Regions from separate parts of the Thauera sp. WB-2 genome, predicted to be linked through region 3. Evidence: predicted binding sites of a transcription regulator. Region 3 holds the regulator's gene; each other region holds the start of a gene.
The links. The regulator sigma-54, encoded in region 3, starts transcription at its own class of promoters, with help from an activator protein. The targets are predictions, from matches to a motif close to TGGCACGCTTNCTGCTNA.
Positions count from the first base shown of each region.

Region 1: the regulator sigma-54 is predicted to act here: its motif matches at 1,474-1,491, upstream of LQF09_RS18085 (TorF family putative porin).
Region 2: the regulator sigma-54 is predicted to act here: its motif matches at 3,128-3,145, upstream of LQF09_RS17035 (PEP-CTERM sorting domain-containing protein).
Region 4: the regulator sigma-54 is predicted to act here: its motif matches at 1,552-1,569, upstream of LQF09_RS02145 (hydrogenase small subunit).

Region 1 covers NZ_CP088935.1:3,962,787-3,967,426, forward strand. Annotated here, with positions in the region: gene LQF09_RS18075 (YifB family Mg chelatase-like AAA ATPase) at 1-914, opposite strand, end outside; gene LQF09_RS18080 (accessory factor UbiK family protein) at 1,004-1,261, opposite strand; gene LQF09_RS18085 (TorF family putative porin) at 1,533-2,294, shown strand; gene glnK (P-II family nitrogen regulator) at 2,358-2,696, shown strand; gene LQF09_RS18095 (ammonium transporter) at 2,710-4,059, shown strand; gene glnK (P-II family nitrogen regulator) at 4,158-4,496, shown strand; gene LQF09_RS18105 (ammonium transporter) at 4,614-4,640, shown strand, end outside.
Region 2 covers NZ_CP088935.1:3,734,472-3,739,111, forward strand. Annotated here, with positions in the region: gene LQF09_RS17015 (phosphoadenylyl-sulfate reductase) at 1-598, shown strand, start outside; gene LQF09_RS17020 (hypothetical protein) at 603-755, shown strand; gene cysD (sulfate adenylyltransferase subunit CysD) at 763-1,677, shown strand; gene cysN (sulfate adenylyltransferase subunit CysN) at 1,716-2,996, shown strand; gene LQF09_RS17035 (PEP-CTERM sorting domain-containing protein) at 3,241-4,176, shown strand; gene LQF09_RS17040 (RNA-binding S4 domain-containing protein) at 4,332-4,640, shown strand, end outside.
Region 3 covers NZ_CP088935.1:3,839,658-3,844,297, reverse strand. Annotated here, with positions in the region: gene LQF09_RS17540 (AsmA family protein) at 1-101, opposite strand, end outside; gene hprK (HPr(Ser) kinase/phosphatase) at 115-1,050, opposite strand; gene ptsN (PTS IIA-like nitrogen regulatory protein PtsN) at 1,019-1,504, opposite strand; gene hpf (ribosome hibernation-promoting factor, HPF/YfiA family) at 1,641-1,964, opposite strand; gene LQF09_RS17520 (RNA polymerase factor sigma-54) at 1,982-3,448, opposite strand; gene lptB (LPS export ABC transporter ATP-binding protein) at 3,471-4,193, opposite strand; gene recX (recombination regulator RecX) at 4,180-4,629, opposite strand.
Region 4 covers NZ_CP088935.1:496,102-500,741, reverse strand. Annotated here, with positions in the region: gene LQF09_RS02155 (Lcl C-terminal domain-containing protein) at 1-305, opposite strand, end outside; gene LQF09_RS02150 (META domain-containing protein) at 370-1,359, opposite strand; gene LQF09_RS02145 (hydrogenase small subunit) at 1,620-2,771, shown strand; gene hybA (hydrogenase 2 operon protein HybA) at 2,773-3,801, shown strand; gene hybB (Ni/Fe-hydrogenase cytochrome b subunit) at 3,794-4,640, shown strand, end outside.

The DNA of each region.
Region 1 (4,640 bases), 120 kb from region 3:
GGCAGCTCGTCGAGGAAGAGCACGCCGTGGTTTGCCAGCGAGATCTCGCCTGGCCGCGGCATCGCCCCGCCGCCGACGAGCGCGGCAGCCGAAGCGGTGTGGTGGGGCGCCCTGAAGGGCCGCTGGCGCCAGCGCGCGGGATCGAAGCTCCCTTCGAGCGAGAACAGCGCGGCGCTCTCGACCGCCTCCGCCTCGGTCATCACCGGCAACAGCCCCGGCAGACGCTGAGCGAGCATCGACTTGCCCGTGCCGGGCGGGCCAAAAAGCAGGATCGAGTGCGCACCTGCTGCTGCCACCTCAAGCGCGCGACGCGCCTGCAACTGACCACGCACGTCGGCGAGGTCGGGCATGCCGTCGCGTAACGCTGTCTCGGGAGGCCGTGATGCCGCACGCTGCAGCACGGTATGGCCATTGAGGTGAGCGCACACCTCAAGCAGGCTGGCAGCCCCCAGCACGAAGGCATCCTGGGCGAGCACGGCCTCGGCAGCATTGTCGGCCGGCAGCACCAGCTTACGGCGCGCACGTGCTGCGGCCAGCGCCACCGCCAGCACACCACGCACCCCGCGCAGGCCGCCGGTCAGCGACAGCTCGCCACAGAACTCGATGCCGTCAAGGCTCCCATCAGCCACCTGACCGGACGCGGCCAGGATGCCAACGGCAATGGCGAGATCGAAGCGCCCGCCCTCCTTTGGCAGGTCGGCAGGCGCGAGATTGACGGTGATCCGGCGTTGTGGGAATTCGAACTGCGAGGTCTGGATCGCGGCGCGCACACGATCACGCGCCTCGCGCACCTCGGTATCGGGCAGGCCGACGAGGTTGAATGCCGGCAGGCCGTTGGCCAGGTGCACCTCGACCATGACCTCGTGGGCTTCGAGGCCGTCGAGCGCTCGACTGCGCACCAGCGCAAGGGACATGCGGTTCTCCGGACTGGACGGAGCGCCAGTCTAGCGGAGAAGCAAAAAATGACAAAAAACTATTCCGGACAGATCGATCCGGACTGTGGTCAAACGCTGCGGTCTGCCTCTGCGGCAAGCAGACGCTCGAGCTCTGCCACCCGCTGTTCAAGTTCGGCGAGCTTCTGGCGGCTGTGGGCGAGCATCTCGCGCTGCACCTCGAACTCCTCCCGCGTCACCAGTTCCAGCTTGCCGAACGCGCTGCCGATGAGCGCCTTGGCGTTTTTCTCGATGTCGCGAACCGGGCTGTTGGCGGCGAGCTCGGAGAGCTTGGCGCCGATTTCGTCAAGGATGCGGGGAGTGCTCATGGTGGCCTGCCTGAAACGTGAGGAATGGCGCGAAGTCTAGCACGCCGCCCGCGATGCACCAGAAGCTGGCAGTCACGGCCCGGCTCGATGCACCAAGTCGGTGCATACCGAGCCATTCTCGTGCATGAATCCGTGCGGCAGCGCAGCAAAACAACGGCTGCGCCCCCCCAATCATCCTGATAACTTCATATTTAACAATCACTTCAGTTTGCTGGCACACGCCGTGCTTTGGGATCAGCGTCAAAACCCGAAACCCGCTCAGGAGTTCATCATGCGCAAGTCCCTTCTCACCACCGCCCTTCTTGCCGCACTGCCCTTCGCAGGCGTCGCCCATGCCGGCGACGGCCCCATCAGCGCCAACCTGACCATCACCACGGACTACGTCTTCCGCGGCATCACCCAGTCGCAGGGCAAGCCGGCACTGCAGGGCGGCTTCGACTACGCGCACGAGAGCGGGCTCTACATCGGCACCTGGGGCTCGAACGTCGGTTGGGTCGACGACATCGCCAAGACCAACAACAGCCTCGAGCTCGACCTCTACGTCGGCTATGCGGGCGAAGCAGGCCCCTTGTCTTACGACGTCGGCGTGATCCAGTACTACTACCCGGGCGACAAGATCGCCGGCACGCCGTCGCCGGACTCGACCGAGGTCTACCTGTCGCTGGGCTGGCAGTTCCTCGAGCTGAAGTACTCGCACGCCGTCTCCAAGCACCTGTTCGGGTGGACGGGCACGAATGGCGAGAAGACCCGCAACAGCAACTATCTGGAGCTCAACGCCGAGTACGAGGTCGCCCCGACCTGGACCTTGTCGGCGCACGTCGGCCACCAGCGCATCCGCAAGAACAGCGATGCGACCTACACCGACTGGGGCCTGGGCATCAGCAAGGACGTCGGCTTCGGCACCGTTGCATTCAGCTATTCGGACTCCGACGCCAATGGCAGCTGCGCACTTGGTCAGCCCTACTGCTTCGGCAGCAATGGCAAGAACGCGGCCGGCGACCGCTACGCGCTGTCCTTCACGAAGGAATTCTGATCCCTCGCGGCCCGGACACCCGCTTCCGGGCCGTTTGCGAGAACCATGACAGAGGCAAGCCCCATGAAACTCATCGCTGCCATCATCAAGCCGTTCAAGCTCGACGAAGTGCGCGAAGCACTCTCGGCCATCGGCGTGCAAGGCATCACGGTCACCGAGGTCAAGGGCTTCGGCCGCCAGAAGGGCCACACCGAGCTCTACCGTGGCGCCGAGTACGTCGTCGACTTCCTGCCCAAGGTAAAGGTCGAGGTCGCGGTGACCGACGACATCCTTGACCAGGTGCTGGAAGCCATCGAGAAGTCCGCCGCCACCGGCAAGATCGGCGACGGCAAGATCTTCGTCTTCGATCTCGAACAGGCCATTCGCATCCGCACCGGCGAGTCCGGCACAGATGCGCTCTAAGGGAGAACATGCAATGAAGCGAATCCTGCCCCCCCTGCTGGTGGCCACGACCGCCAGCCTTGCCGGCCCCGCGGTGGCCAGCGAATCAGAGGTACTCAAGCACGTCTTCGAGCTGCAGTACGCCATGGACACCTTCTACTTCCTGGTGTGCGGCGCCCTCGTGATGTGGATGGCAGCGGGTTTTTCGATGCTCGAGGCCGGCCTGGTGCGCTCGAAGAATACCGTCGAGATCCTCACCAAGAACGTCGCCCTGTTCGCCATCTCCTGCATCATGTACCTGATCTGCGGCTACGCGATCATGTATGGCGGCGGCATCTTCCTGTCAGGTATCGACGGCGGTGACAAGCTCGTCGATGAAGCCTTCCAGGCCTTCGCAGAGCGCGAGGACGGCTTCGGCGGCGACTCGATCTACTCCGGCGCTTCCGACTTCTTCTTCCAGGTCGTGTTCGTCGCCACCGCGATGTCGATCGTCTCCGGCGCCGTTGCCGAACGCATGAAGCTGTGGGCCTTCCTGGCCTTCGCGATCGTCATGACCGGCTTCATCTACCCGATGGAAGGCTCCTGGACCTGGGGCGAGAACGACGTCCTCGGCCTGTACAACCTGGGCGACCTCGGCTTCTCGGACTTCGCCGGCTCGGGCATCGTGCATATGGCCGGTGCGGCTGCCGCGCTCGCCGGTGTGATGCTGCTCGGCGCCCGCAAGGGCAAGTACGGCCCCAACGGCGAGGTACGCGCCATCCCCGGCGCCAACCTGCCGCTGGCCACGCTCGGCACCTTCATCCTGTGGATGGGCTGGTTCGGCTTCAACGGCGGTTCGGTGCTGAAGCTGGGCGACATCGCCAACGCCAACTCGGTGGCCATGGTGTTCCTCAACACCAACACTGCCGCAGCCGGTGGTGCGGTAGCCGCACTGATCGTCTCCAAGCTGATGTTCGGCAAGGGTGACTTGACCATGCTGCTCAACGGCGCGCTCGCCGGCCTGGTGGTGATCACCGCCGAGCCTTCGACCCCGACCCCGCTGGTGGCAACCCTGTTCGGCGCCGCAGGCGGTGTGCTGGTGGTGCTGTCGATCACCTTCCTCGACAAGCTCAAGATCGACGACCCCGTCGGCGCCATCTCGGTGCACGGCAGCTGCGGCCTGCTCGGTCTGCTGCTGGTGCCGGTCACCAACGGCGACGTCAGCTTCATCGGCCAGATCGTCGGTGCCCTGACCATCTTCGTGTGGGTCTTCGTGTGCAGCCTGATCGTGTGGAGCGTGCTCAAGGCGGTGATGGGTATTCGCGTCACGGCCGAGGAAGAGTACGAAGGCACCGACCTCACCGAGTGCGGTCAGGAAGCCTACCCCGAGTTCGTGACGAAGTAAGCATCAGCCAGCAAGCCTCACCCGGCAGGCGTCGCCTGCCGGCTCGCAAACCGCAGGGCGGGGCGCTACGGCGCCCCGCCCGCGCACCGGAGAAGACCATGAAGTTCATCACCGCGATCATCAAGCCCTTCAAGCTCGACGAAGTCCGCGAAGCACTGTCGGCCATCGGCGTGCAGGGCATCACCGTCACCGAGGTCAAGGGTTTCGGCCGCCAGAAGGGCCATACCGAGCTCTACCGTGGCGCCGAGTATGTCGTCGACTTCCTGCCCAAGGTGAAGGTCGAGGCAGCTGTCGACGACAACGTGCTCGACCAGGCTCTGGAAGCCATCGAGAAGTCCGCCGCCACCGGCAAGATCGGCGACGGCAAGATCTTTGTCTTCGATCTCGAGCAGGTCATCCGCATCCGCACCGGTGAGACCGGTACCGACGCCCTGTAAGCGAGCACACCCAAAATGAAAACAATCCATACGCTGCTGTCTGCAAGCCTTCTTGTCGGCCTGCCCGCCGTCTCCGGCGGCGCCCTCGCCCAGGAGGCGGCCGAAGCCGCCGTCGAGGTGCACAAGGGCGATGTCGCCTGGATC
Region 2 (4,640 bases), 110 kb from region 3:
CTTCGGCGCCGAGGACATGGTGCTGACCGACCTGATCCTGGCGAACGCGCTGCCGATCGAGATCTTCTCGCTCGACACCGGCCGCCTGCCCGCCGAGACCTACACCCTGATCGGCGAGGTCGAGCAGCGCTACGGCACCAAGCTCAAGATCTATTTCCCGGACGCGAGCGCAGTCGAGACCTTCGTGCGCAGCCAGGGCATCAACGCCTTCTACGACTCGGTCGAGCTGCGCAAGGCCTGCTGCGGCGTGCGCAAGATGGAGCCGCTGCGCCGCGCGCTCGCCGGCAAGAAGGCCTGGATCACCGGCCTGCGCGCCGCCCAGTCGGTGACCCGCACGGGCCTGCCGGTACGCGAGTTCGACAGCGCCAACGGCCTGGACAAGCTCAACCCGCTGTCGGACTGGAGCGAGACGGAAGTCTGGGCCTACATTCGCCTTCACGAGGTGCCCTACAACGCGCTGCACGACCAGTTCTACCCCAGCATCGGCTGTGCGCCCTGCACGCGCGCCGTCGCCGTGGGCGAGGACGTGCGCGCCGGGCGCTGGTGGTGGGAAGACCCCGCCTCCAAGGAGTGCGGCCTCCACGTCAAGAAAGGCTGAAGCGATGAACGGCAAGCACCCCGCCCAGGCCCCGCACGCGCCGGTCGTCGGCGCCGGTCGCCGCAGCCTGCAACACCGCCTCGGCGCCCTGCGCGCCGGCCTCAAGGCCGCCCTGCGCGCCTTGCGCTCGCACCCGATCAAGCATCCGCAACGGTAACCAAATCATGTCGACGCTCACCAAACAGACGCTGTCCCACCTCGACTGGCTCGAGGCCGAAGCCATCCACATCCTGCGCGAGGTCGCAGGCCAGTGCGCCAACCCGGTGCTGCTGTTCTCCGGCGGCAAGGACTCCATCTGCCTGCTGCGCCTGGCCGAGAAGGCGTTCCGCCCCGGTCGCTTCCCCTTCCCGCTGATGCACATCGATACCGGCCACAACTACAAGGAAGTGACCGACTTCCGCGACAAGCGCGCCGCCCAGCTGGGCGAACGCCTGATCGTGCGCTCGGTCGAGGACTCGATGGCGCGTGGCACGGTGGTGCTCAAGCACCCGGGCGAGTCGCGCAACAAGCACCAGTCGGTGACGCTGCTCGAGGCGATCGAGGAATTCGGCTTCGACGCCTGCATCGGCGGCGCCCGCCGCGACGAGGAGAAGGCGCGCGCCAAGGAGCGCATCATGAGCTTCCGCGACGAGTTCGGTCAGTGGGACCCGAAGAACCAGCGCCCCGAGCTGTGGAACCTCTACAACGCACGTTCGCACAAGGGCGAGAACATCCGGGCGTTTCCGATCAGCAACTGGACCGAGCTCGACGTGTGGCAGTACATCCAGCGCGAGCAGCTCGAGCTGCCGTCGATCTACTTCGCCCACACCCGCCCGGTGGTGCGCAAGAACGGCCTGCTGCAGCCGGTGACCGAGCTGACGCCGGCCAGGGACGGCGACGTGGTCGAGGACGTGCTGGTGCGCTTCCGCACCGTCGGCGACATCACCTGCACGGCGCCGGTGGAGTCCGACGCCGACACGGTCGAGAAGATCCTCGCCGAGACGGCAACGACGACGATCACCGAGCGCGGCGCGACGCGGATGGACGACCAGACCTCGGAAGCGTCGATGGAGCAGCGCAAGAAAGAAGGCTACTTCTGACCCGCGCCCGAACACAGAGAATTGAAGGAATCATGACCATGTCCGCCCTTGAACACCTGCCCGAGATCGACAACGGCCTGCTGCGCTTCCTCACCTGCGGCAGCGTCGACGACGGCAAGAGCACCCTGATCGGTCGTCTGCTGTTCGACACCAAGACCATCCTCGCCGACACGCTGAACGCCATCGAGAAGACCTCGGCCAAGCGTGGCATGAGCGCGGTCGACCTGTCCCTGCTCACCGACGGGCTGCAGGCCGAGCGCGAGCAAGGCATCACCATCGACGTCGCCTATCGCTACTTCTCGACCGGCCGGCGCAAGTACATCATCGCCGACGCCCCCGGCCACGAGCAGTACACCCGCAACATGGTCACCGCGGCCTCCACCGCCAACCTCGCCATCATCCTCATCGATGCCCGCAAGGGTGTGCTCACCCAGACCCGCCGCCACTCCTACCTCGCCAGCCTGGTCGGCATCCCCCACCTGGTGGTCGCGGTCAACAAGATGGACCTGGTCGACTACGACCAGGCCGTGTTCGAGCGCATCAAGGCCGAATACCTCGCCTTCGCAGCCAAGCTCGGCATCAAGGACCTGCGCTTCATCCCGATCTCGGCACTCGAGGGCGACATGATCGTCGACCGTGGCGAGCGCCTGTCCTGGTACGACGGCCCGACCCTGCTCGACGTCCTCGAAAACGCCCCCGCAGCCCACACCGAGCAGGCCGAGGACTTCCGCTTCCCGGTACAGTTCGTGTGCCGCCCGCAGGATTCCGCCAACCCCGAGCTGCACGACTACCGCGGCTTCATGGGCCGGGTGGAGTCGGGCGAGATCGCCGTCGGCGATGCGGTGACGGTACTGCCCTCGGGCGCCAGCAGCCGGGTGAAGGCGATCGAACTTGGCGGCGAGCGCCTGCCGCGCGCGATCCACGAGCAGTCGGTGACCTTGCTGCTGGAGGACGAGATCGACATCTCGCGCGGCGACCTCATCGTCAAGTCCGCCGAGGCGCCGGAGCCGGTCAAGCAGATCGACGCCACCGTGTGCTGGCTGGCGGAGACGCCGCTGTCACCCGCGCGCACCTACCTGCTTCGCCACACCACGCGCGAGGTGAAGGCCAAGGTCGCCCGGATCGACTACCGGCTGGATGTGAATACCCTGGCGCAGGAGGAGACCGCAGGCCTGGCCATGAACGACATCGCCCGCGTCAGCCTCAAGCTCGCGCAGCCGATCGTCGCCGACCGCTACGCCGACAACCGCGCAACCGGCGCCTTCATCATCATCGACGAAAGCACCAACAACACCGTGGGCGCGGGGATGATCGGCTGAGCGGAGAGCGTGGCTCTGAACCACCATGGTGGCCAGCGGTGGCCGCACTCAGCAAGGTGAAAAACGTCGATTTTTTTTACACAACGGATTTCACAAAATAAAAACATTCACTTAATCATTGCATTACAAGCAGGCACAAAAAGTGCTTAATCGGGAGCGTACGCAGTTTCCGCGTTGCCAGCGGCAAGTCGGAAACTGCGTCAAGACTCACAGTCTCGTTACTCAACGCCCCGGGGACAACGAAATGAAACGACTCCTGCTCGCCAGCCTCCTGAGTGCTGGCCTCGTCGCGGCAGCCACAGCCGCACCGATCACCCTCACCGGCAACTACGTCCAGGTCGGCATCAGCGACTACGGTACGCTCGGTAGCAACAGCAACACCCCACCGGGAATCCGGCACGACCCAAGCGGCACCGGCAACTTCACCCCGGATGGCGTCGCCAACGACTACCTCACTCCGGGTACGCCGAGCGAAGCCTTCGCCGTGAATAGCCTCGAGACAGGCTTCCGCGTCAACAATAATTACGGCATCGACAACTTCGGCTTCACCTCGCCGACGCTCCTCACTGGCGCCGCGGCCAACGGCTATGACAATGCCGCCAGTTGGACGGGCGGCCTCGAAGGCTCGCTCAGCATCACCAACAGCTACTTTTTCAACAACGGCGACGAGCGCGTCCTCATCAGGACCGTCATCACCGCGCTGCAGGATCTGACCAACCTGGTCTTCGGCCGCCACCTCGACCCGGATCCGGACGTCAATCGTTTCGGCTCCTTCGCTACAGTCAACACCCGCGGCAACTCGCTGTTTGCGCCCGAGAACCTAGTGTCTGCGGCAGGTACAAACACCGGGCTGACGATCGGCCTGCTGAACCTGAGCAGCTACACCTCGAACACGGGCATCAGCGTGGGATGCTGCGATATCGACAATCCCTATAACGTGCTTGCCGGCTACGGCCCGACCTCTCCGACCACCAACATCGGCGACTATGGCCTGCAGATGGCGTGGAACATCGGTGATCTCGCCAGCGGCGCTTCGGCCATCATCGAGTACGCCTATGTGATGGGCGACCGGCAGGATACAGTCGGAGGAGACAACGGCGGCACGGTGCCCGAGCCTGGCTCGCTTGCCCTGCTCGGACTAGGCCTCGCAGCGCTCGCTCGCCTGCGTCGCAAGGCCTGACTCGGGTCCAAGGCCTGCGGCGGCGGCCCTTGCCCCTTCATGCGGCCAAGACCCGACGGAGCATCCGCCCCGATCTCGTGATAACGGGCATTAGCGCAGTTTCTGCACTTTGGGGGCAACGGACGTTGCCCCCAAAGTGCTTTATGCTCTCCCCCATGGCATTGGACGAACGGGCTGACACACCTACGACGACCCGCCTCGACAAGTGGCTGTGGGCCGCTCGCTTCTTCAAGCATCGTACCGGTGCGACCGAGGCAGTCGAGGGCGGCAAGGTCAAGCTCAACGGCATCGCGGTGAAGCCCGCGCGTGACGTGAAGGCTGGCGACCGGCTCGACATCACCATCGGCGAGGACATCCGCACGGTCATCGTGCGGGCGATCGCGGACAAACGCGGCTCGGCCACCGTTGCGCAGACGCTCTACGAAGAGACGGCCGAGAGCGTCGCCGCCCGCGAGCGCGCCCGC
Region 3 (4,640 bases):
TCGTTGGCGTCGAAGCGCAGTGCGATCCAGGCGGCAAGTGCAGCGACGAGCGCGATGAGGATGCCGATCGTGATCAGCAGATAGCGTATCGGCGTTCTCATCGCGCCGCCTGCATCAGTCTTCCGGCGGCGTCATCGCCCGCGTCTGGCGTTCGATGAAGTCCTGGGTCGAATCGATGCCACGCAATTGCAGGATGGTCGAGCGCACCGCAGCCTCGAGCAGAACAGCCAGGTTACGGCCAGCCGCAACCGGCAGCACGACGCGTGCAATTGCAACGCCCAGGATATCCTGGACCTCTTGCTGCAAGGGCAGGCGGCTGGGATCGCCGGGGCCCGGCTGGCGGCGCTCGAGGTGGCAGATCAGGCGCAGGCGCATCTTCCGGCGGCACGCCGTTTCACCGAAGATGGTGCGGATGTTGAGAATGCCCAGGCCGCGCACTTCGATGAAGTCCTGCAGCATCTCTGGGCTGCGCCCCTCGAGCACGGTGGGAGCGATGCGCGACAGTTCGACGACGTCATCGGCCACCAGGCCGTGACCGCGGGAAATGAGCTCCAGCGCGAGCTCCGATTTGCCTGCACCCGAGTCGCCGGTGATCAGTACGCCCAGTCCGAGCACATCCATGAACACGCCGTGCAGCGAGGTCTTCTCCGCCAGCTCGCGCGACAGGTAGAGCCGCAACTGGTCGATCACGCTTGCCGATGGGTGGGCTGCGCTGAACAGTGCGACGTCGTGTGCCACGCAAACCCCATGCACGATATTGGGAACTTCGCAGCCGTCGGCGACGATCAGGGCTGGCGGGTGCGCAGAGCAGATCTCGTTGAGGTGGTGAGCAACCTTGTCGTTTGACTGGCGGCGCGCCCATTCGAGCTCCGCCGCGCCCATGACCTGCAGCCGTGTGGGGTGGATGAGGTTGAGGTGGCCGACGAGATCGGCCGGCCACATGCGGTCCTCGGCGACCGCGAGGCTCGCGCCGAGGTTGCCGCTGATGTGGTTCAGCTGCAGGTTGTCGCGATGCGCCTCATACAGCCGCGCGACGCTGGTCTGCCGCATCGGCGCCCCAGTTCATGAACATCTGGTGGATATGGTCCGCATCCGGCGCGGCTTGCAGCGCTTCGCGGAAGCCGCGGTCGCTGAACATCTGAGCCAGCTCGGAGAGCAGTTGCAGGTGGGTCTCGTTGGCTTGCTCGGGGACCAGCAGCACGAACAACATGTTCACCGGGCGGCCATCGGGCGAGTCGAACTGCACCGGGCTCGCAAGGCGCAGGAATGCACCTGCCGCCTCCTTGAGACCCTTGATGCGCCCGTGCGGAATCGCAATGCCCTGGCCGAGGCCAGTGGAGCCGAGGCGCTCCCTCGCGAACAGGCTGTCGAACACGGTGCTGCGCCCGATGCCCTGATTGTTTTCGAACAGCAGGCCCGCCTGCTCGAAGACGCGCTTCTTGCTGCTCGCGTCGAGGTCGACCACCACATTGGACAGTGGCAGGAGTTGGGATATCAGGCTCATTCGCTGGAGGGTTCGCGCAATATCGCAGGCATTCCGGTCGCAGGGTGCGACCGGCCGTCCCGGGGCATGCTGGCGCCGCGTCTTGGAAACGGGCGCATTATAACCATACCCCGGACGTGGGGCTGAAACGAAAGCGTCAGGCTTCGGGGGCCTGGTGCTTGATCGTCTCGTGGTTGTGGTCGGCCAGTTTCTGCTTGTACTTCTGCACCTGGCGGTCGAGCTTGTCGGTCATCGCGTCGATGGCCGCGTACAGGTCGGCATCATCGCTTTCGACGAAGATGTCCTTGCCGCGCACGTGCAGGGTGACCTCGGCCTTCTGCTTGAGCTTCTCGACCGAGAGGATCACCGCGACACTGGTGACGTTGTCGAAGTGACGGATGACGCGATCAAGCTTGGAGGTGACGTAGTCGCGAATGGCCGGAGTGACTTCGACGTGGCGCCCGGTGATGTTGAGATTCATGTTGACTCCTGTTTTTGTCAGATGGATTTGCGCAGGCTGACCGGCGGGATATTGAGGGATTCGCGATACTTGGCGATCGTGCGCCGTGCGACCACGATACCCTGCTGGCCAAGGACTTCGGCAATCTTGGCGTCGGACAGCGGCTTCTTGCTGTCCTCGGCGTCAACCAGTTGGCGAATCAGCGCGCGAATCGCCGTAGACGAGGCCGCTCCACCGGTGTCGGTGGCGACGTGACTACCGAAGAAATACTTGAGTTCGAACACCCCGCGCGGACTCGCCATGTACTTCTGCGTGGTCACGCGCGACACGGTGGACTCGTGCAGCTCGAGTTGGTCCGCGATCTCCCGGAGGGTGAGTGGCCGCATTGCCACCTCCCCATGATCGAAGAACTGCCTCTGCTGGTCAACGATGGCCTGGGACACCCGGAGGATGGTGTCGAAGCGCTGCTGCACGTTCTTGATCAGCCAGCGTGCCTCCTGCAACTGTCCGCTCAGGCCGCCACCCTGGCCGCGGTTCTGCTGCAGCAGGCTGGCATACAGGCGGTTGATGCGCAGACGCGGCATTGCCTCCTGGTTCAGGCTGACCGTCCACCGCCCGCGCAGCTTGCGTACGACCACATCCGGCAGTACGTAGCGCGTCTCGGCGTTCGAGTAACGCGAGCCGGGGTGGGGATCGAGGCTGCAGATCAGGGCATGGGCGGCGCGCAGGGCCTCGTCGTCGCAGCCGGTCAGCTTCTTGAGCTTGACGAAGTTGCGCTCGGCGAGCAGCTCGAGGTGCTTGTCGACGATCTCGAGCGCGAGCGTGCGCGTCGCCGAAGCCGGCAGGGTACGGAGCTGCAGCGACAGGCATTCGCTGGGGCTGCGCGCGCCGATGCCTGCGGGCTCGAGGTTCTGTACGTGGCGCAGCGCGATGCTCAGGTCATCGACATCGACGTCGGCGTCGTCCGGAAGCAGTTCGAGGAGCTCATCGAGCGGCTGGTGAAGGTAGCCGTCGTCATCCAAGGCTTCGATGATGAAGCGCACGAGGGCGCGGTCGCGGTCTGACAGCGGCGACAGCGACACCTGCTGGTCGAGGTGTTCACGCAGGGAGACGCCGGCCGCCTGCAGTTCCTGGTAATCGACGTCGTCGTCGTCCTCGCTGCGGCTCGATGCGCCGCTGCCGACATTGGACCAGTCCATGCCTTCGTCGGCGCTGCCATGGTCGGCATGGTCGCCGGCGTCGCTGTCCGTAGCGCTGGCTGGCGCCTCGGGGGTGTTCGCCTGTTGCTGTCTGGCCTCGTGTTCGGGGGGGCTGCCCGGTGGAAGCGGTGGTACGAACTCGACACCGTCGCCGTCGCTGCGCTCGAGCATCGGGTTCTCGAGCAGGAAGCGCTCGATCTCCTGGTTCAGCTCGATGGTCGACAGCTGCAGCAGCTTGATCGACTGCTGCAGCTGCGGCGTCAGGGTAAGGTGCTGGGAGAGCTTGAGCTGGAGGCTTGGTTTCATCGCTGTCGACGCGCGCGCGGATTCACAGGCGGAAATGCTCGCCCAGGTAAACCTGGCGCACCCTTTCGTTGTCGATGATCTCGGCCGGTTCGCCGCTTGCCAGTACCCGGCCCTCGCTGATGATGTACGCACGATCGCAGATGCCGAGCGTCTCGCGCACGTTGTGGTCTGTGATCAGCACGCCGATGCCGCGCTCCTTGAGGAAGCGGATGATCTTCTGGATGTCGATCACCGCGATCGGGTCGACCCCTGCGAAGGGTTCGTCGAGGAGGATCAGGCGCGGGTCGGTTGCAAGTGCGCGCGCGATCTCGCAACGCCGGCGCTCGCCGCCGGAGAGTGAGACGGCGGTGTTGTCGCGCAGGTGGTTGATGCCAAGCTCGAGCAGCAGTTCGTCGAGCCGGGTCTTCACCTGGTGCGCCTCGAGCCCTTGGAGCTCGAGCACGGCACGGATGTTTTCGGCCACGGTGAGCTTGCGGAAGACGCTCATCTCCTGCGGCAGGTAGGACAGGCCCAGACGCGCACGGGCGTGGATCGGCAGGTGGGTGAGGTCGGTGCCGTCGAGGTTGATCTGGCCGCCGTCGGCACGGACCAAGCCTACGATCATGTAGAAACAGGTGGTCTTGCCGGCGCCGTTGGGGCCGAGCAGGCCGACGACCTCGCCCGAACCGACCTCGAAGCCGACGTCGTGGACCACGGTGCGCGCCTTGTAGCGCTTTTGCAGGCTGGAGACCTTAAGCAGACTCATCGCGGGGTTCTTTCAGCAGCTTGCGGATCAGTTCGGGTGCAAAGCCGCGGGTTTGCAGGAAACGGGCCTGGCGTGCCCATTCGCGCGCATCCGCCGGGGCCGCCTGGAAGCGGCTGCGCAGCACTGCGCGGGCACGCTCCAGTTCCGATTCTACGCACTCCGTGGCGAGTGTTGCCTCGATCAGTTCACGGTCGATCCCGCGCCGCGCCAGCTCGCTGCGCAGCCGGCTGCCGCCGAAACGGTTGGCGCGGGTGCGCACGTAGGCTTCGGCGTAGCGGCTGTCGGACTGCAGGCCGAGCTCGCCCATGCGCTCGATCACTGCCTGCACCTCGTCAGCCTCGCCGTGGGCGGCCAGCTTGCGCGTCAACTCCGCGCGCGAGTGGTCGCGGCGGGCAAGATGGCGAAGCGCGCGTTCGCGCAGGCTGGGGGCGCCCATGGTGTCCTGGC
Region 4 (4,640 bases), 970 kb from region 3:
AGGCAGCGCCCCTCGCTCCAGCTCTGGCCCAGGCTGCACTGCATCCAGGTAAGGCCCGTTTCGGTATCGGTCACGGTGCCATCGCCGGCGATCTGATAGCGTGCCAGCAAGGCCTGCTCGCGCACCTGCTGCGCCTCCAGCGCCGCCTGGCGCGCGGCCTCCTGCTCGGGGCTCAGCACCGCGGCAGGCGGCGCCTCGCTTGCGGGCGGCTTGAATTCGCAGCCGCCGAGCATGCCAGCAGCAAGCACGCACAAGGCAAGGCGGGACAGCGGAAAGGGGTGCGGCACGGTGTTGCGCAAGGGCATCGTTGCTCCAGCTCGGGTTCTCGGGTCAAGGCGCGCCAACTTGGCTGACGCGCACTGCAGGCAGTCAATCGCGCGTTGCGCGCATCACGACGTCGTCACCGGCATACAGCAGCAGCCCGCCCTGCTCATCCACACCGAAACGGGTGACGCGTCCGATCGCTGCATGGAAGCGCATCTCCTCGTCCATGACAGCAGGCGGGCAGGCCATCCTGGTGCCGGCAAACGGCCCCAGGCGCAGGCCCTCGCCCGACAGCACGTAGGCGCCAGTGTAACGGTTGCAGGCCGCCAGCCCGGCAACGCGGCCATCCTCGGCAAAGTCCAGGGTGACACGCTGCGGGTCGCCGGTGCTGCGGCCGTCGATATCGAGCACACGCCAGGTGCCACCCACCAGCAGGCTTGCCGGCTCGCCACCGCAGCCGCGCAGCACACGGTCCTGCCAGCGCACCTCGACGGTGTTGGGGTGCGGCATCGCACTCATGCTGTCGACGCAGACGCGGTCGAACACCAGCACCCCCAGTTCGCCGCCCGCCGACATCGCCTGGTAGCTGCGCGCACCGGCGGCATCGATGACCAGCGGGCCGGGAGCGAACACGTGGGTCGCACCATGATCCATGCGCAGGTCAAGGCCTGCCTCGATCACATCCAGCCGCCAGCCCGGTTCATTGCCGACAGCACGGAACAAGGGCTTGTCGGCAATGAGCCGGCATTCGGGCTGAGCCACGCCCGCGAGTTCGAGCATCGCCGCATCGCCCTTGCTCCAGAAGCTGGTGGTTTCGTCATCGACCGCGACCAGCTTGGCGCCCGAAGCGGTACGCACCGGACGCAGGGTGAAGTTGCGCTCACCGGTACTGAGCGTGCTCAGTTCGCCGAAACTGCGCACGCTCACCGCCAGCTCGCCGCAGCGGTAGTGCAGGGGCGGCTGGGGGTCGAGTTCGAGGACGGCCGCGGTGCTGCCACTGCGCTCACCACCCAGAGGCAGCGCGCTGCTCAGGCTGCAGCCGGCAAGGAGCGCGGACGCAGCAAGTACGAAGGTATGGGTCAGGAGGGCACGCATGGCACATTTACCTGTCGGGGAACCAGCGACATTCTAGCGGCTACCGCCCATCGGCACCCGCCCGATTCATCCTTCGAGGTCGGCAGCCCACTTTCCACTTCGGTCTCGAGAGTGCTCATCCCTTGACCGTCCGCCCACCCGCGGAGCGCTACGCCCCCCTGCAGACTCGCCTTGCGCAGCGCGCAGATGCCCTGGCACGGTTCTTGACTCACCCTCACTGATCGCGGCCATAACCGCATCGCGAAAACGAGGGGAGACACATGCTTTCAGCACATGCAGCACAGGCCGGCACGCACCGCCCGATCGAATCCCGCCTGGAGATGAGCCGGCGCAGCTTCCTGCAATTCTGCGCGACCCTGGCCACCACCCTCGGCCTGCCAAAGGGGGCAGAGGCCGCAATGGCGCAGGCGATGGAGTCCGCCCAGCGCCCTTCGGTGATCTGGCTCCATTTCCAGGAGTGCACCGGCTGCACCGAATCGATGCTACGCGCCGAGCACCCCACGCTCGAGAAGCTCATCCTCGACGTGATCTCACTCGACTACCACGAGACGCTGTTCGCTGCCGCCGGCCATCAGGTCGAAGCCGCACGCAAGGCAGCCATGGAGAAGCACAAGGGCAAGTACCTGTTGGTGGTCGAGGGCGCCATCCCCACTCGCGACGGCGGCGTGTACTGCAAGGTCGGGAACCAGACCGCGATCGAGATGACGCGCGAGTGTGCCAAGGACGCCGCCGCCGTGATCGCGATCGGCTCCTGTGCGGCCTGGGGCGGCATGCCGGCGACCGACCCAAACCCCACGGGCGCGGTCGGGGTGAACAAGATCATCGACACCCCGGTGGTGACCATCCCCGGCTGTCCGCCCAACCCCTACAACTTCCTCGCCACCGTGGTGCATTTCCTCACCTTCGGCAACCTGCCGCCGGTGGACGCACAGGGACGGCCGCTGTTCGCCTACTCGCGCCTGGTGCACGAGAACTGCGAGCGCCGCGCGCACTACGATGCCGGCCGCTTCGCGCTGGAGTTCGGCGACGAAGGCCACCGCAAGGGCTATTGCCTGTACAAGCTCGGCTGCAAAGGCCCGGAAACCTACGCCAACTGTCCGACCGTGCTGTTCGGCGATGCAGGCGCGGGCACCTGGCCGGTGGGTTGCGGCCACCCCTGCATCGGCTGTACCGAGGAGGGAGTGGGCTTCACCAAGCCCATCCACATGCTGTCGAAGGTGAAGAACGTCGAGCCGCCCGCGCTCTACCCCGCGATCGGGGCGCCACAAGGCCAGGGCGCGACGCTGGGCGCGGCAGCGGTGCTGACCGCCGTGGCCGGTGCGGCAGCGGGAGCCGGCGCGGTGCTCGCCCGCAACCTCGGCAGGCAACACGCCGAGACCACGGCCAAGCAGCCCGAACGCGAGGACGCCTGACATGAACGCCCGGCGCGATTTCTTCCGCCGCGCGCTGGCAGGCGGCGCGGCAGCGGCAGGGGCTGCCGCGGGCACGCCCGCGCTTGCCCGCGGCAATGCCGAACGCTCGCCCGACGCGGTGGGGCTGCTGTTCGATGCCACGCTGTGCGTGGGCTGCAAGGCCTGTGTGGCGGCCTGCAAGGAGGCCAACGACCTTCCCCTCGACTACAACACCCCCGCCCACCCACTGTGGGACATGCCGCTCGACACCACCGCGCGCACCTACAACGTGATCAAGGCCTGGCGCGAGGGCAGCGGCACCAACAAGGACCAGGTGGTCGACGGCTACGCCTTCGTCAAGTCTTCCTGCCTGCACTGCATCGACCCAAGCTGCGTCTCCGCCTGTCCAGTGTCGGCAATGACCAAGGACCCGGTCACCGGGATCGTGAAGTACGACGCCAACGCCTGCATCGGCTGCCGCTACTGTGTCGCCGCCTGCCCCTTCGGCATCCCCAAGTACGACTACGACTCGCCGACCGGCGTGATCGCGAAGTGCGAGCTGTGCCGCCACCGCATGCCCGAGGGCAAGTACGCCGCCTGTGCCGAGGTGTGCCCGACCGGCGCCACGCTGTACGGCAAGGTCAGCTCGCTCAAGGCCGAGGCCGACCGCCGCCTCGCGCTTCAGGCCGGCGAGGCGACGGTCTGGCCACGCGGCAACCTCGACACCGCCGACCAGCCGTCGTGGGAAGGTCCGGCGCCGCAGTACATCCGGCACATCTATGGCGAAAAGGAAGTCGGCGGCACCCAGATGCTCAAGCTGTCCGCCGTGCCCTTCGACAAGCTGGGCCTGCGGCCGCTGCCCGAGCGCTCGTTCTCATCGCAGTCCGAGACCCTGCAGCACACGCTGTACGGCGGGCTGGTGCTGCCGCTGACCGTGCTCGGCGCGATGACCTGGATCGCCCGCCGCAACGTGAAGCACGACGACACCGACGACCATAGCGGGCCCGGCACGCACGCGCCCCAGCAAGAGGAGGGGAGCCGTCATGACTGATCACGCCCACGCCGCCCCGGCACCGGTCGGTGGCCGCCTGCTGTCTCCGGTGACCTTCACCTGCGCCGTGCTTATCCTGGCCGCGCTCGTCATCCTCGCGGTGCGCTTCATCTACGGCCTCGGTGCGGTGACCAACCTCAACGACGGCTACCCATGGGGCATCTGGGTGGTGGCCGACGTGGTGATCGGCTCGGCCTTCGCTTGCGGCGGCTTCTCGATCGCGATGCTGGTGTACATCTTCAACAAGGGCGAATACCACCCGCTGGTACGCCCGGCCCTGCTCGCCAGCCTGTTCGGCTACACCCTGGCCGGCGTCGGCGTGATCTTCGACCTCGGCCGCTGGTGGAACTTCTGGCACATCCTCAGCCCGGCCTACGCCTCGCCCAACTCGGTGATGTTCGAGGTGGCGCTGTGCATCTCGCTCTACATCATCGTGATGTGGATCGAGTTCTCGCCCGCCTTCCTCGAGAAGTGGGGCATGAAGGACGCGCGCCGCAAGCTCAACAAGGCGATGTTCTTCTTCATCGCCCTCGGCACGGTGCTGCCGATGATGCACCAGAGCTCGCTCGGCTCGCTGCTGATCGTTTTCGGCACCCAGATCCACCCGCTGTGGCAGACCATGCTGCTGCCGCTGATCTTCCTGCTGTCAGCGATCACGATCGGCTACGCGGTGGTGCTGTTCGAGTCCTGCCTGGCGGCGGCCGGCTACCGGCGCTCGATCGAGATGCACCTGCTGACGCCGCTGGCGAAGATCATGCTGGGCGTGCTGGCGGTGTTCATGATCGTGCGCTTCGGCGACCTGATCTGGCGCGGTGCGCTCGGCCACGCCTTCACCCCGA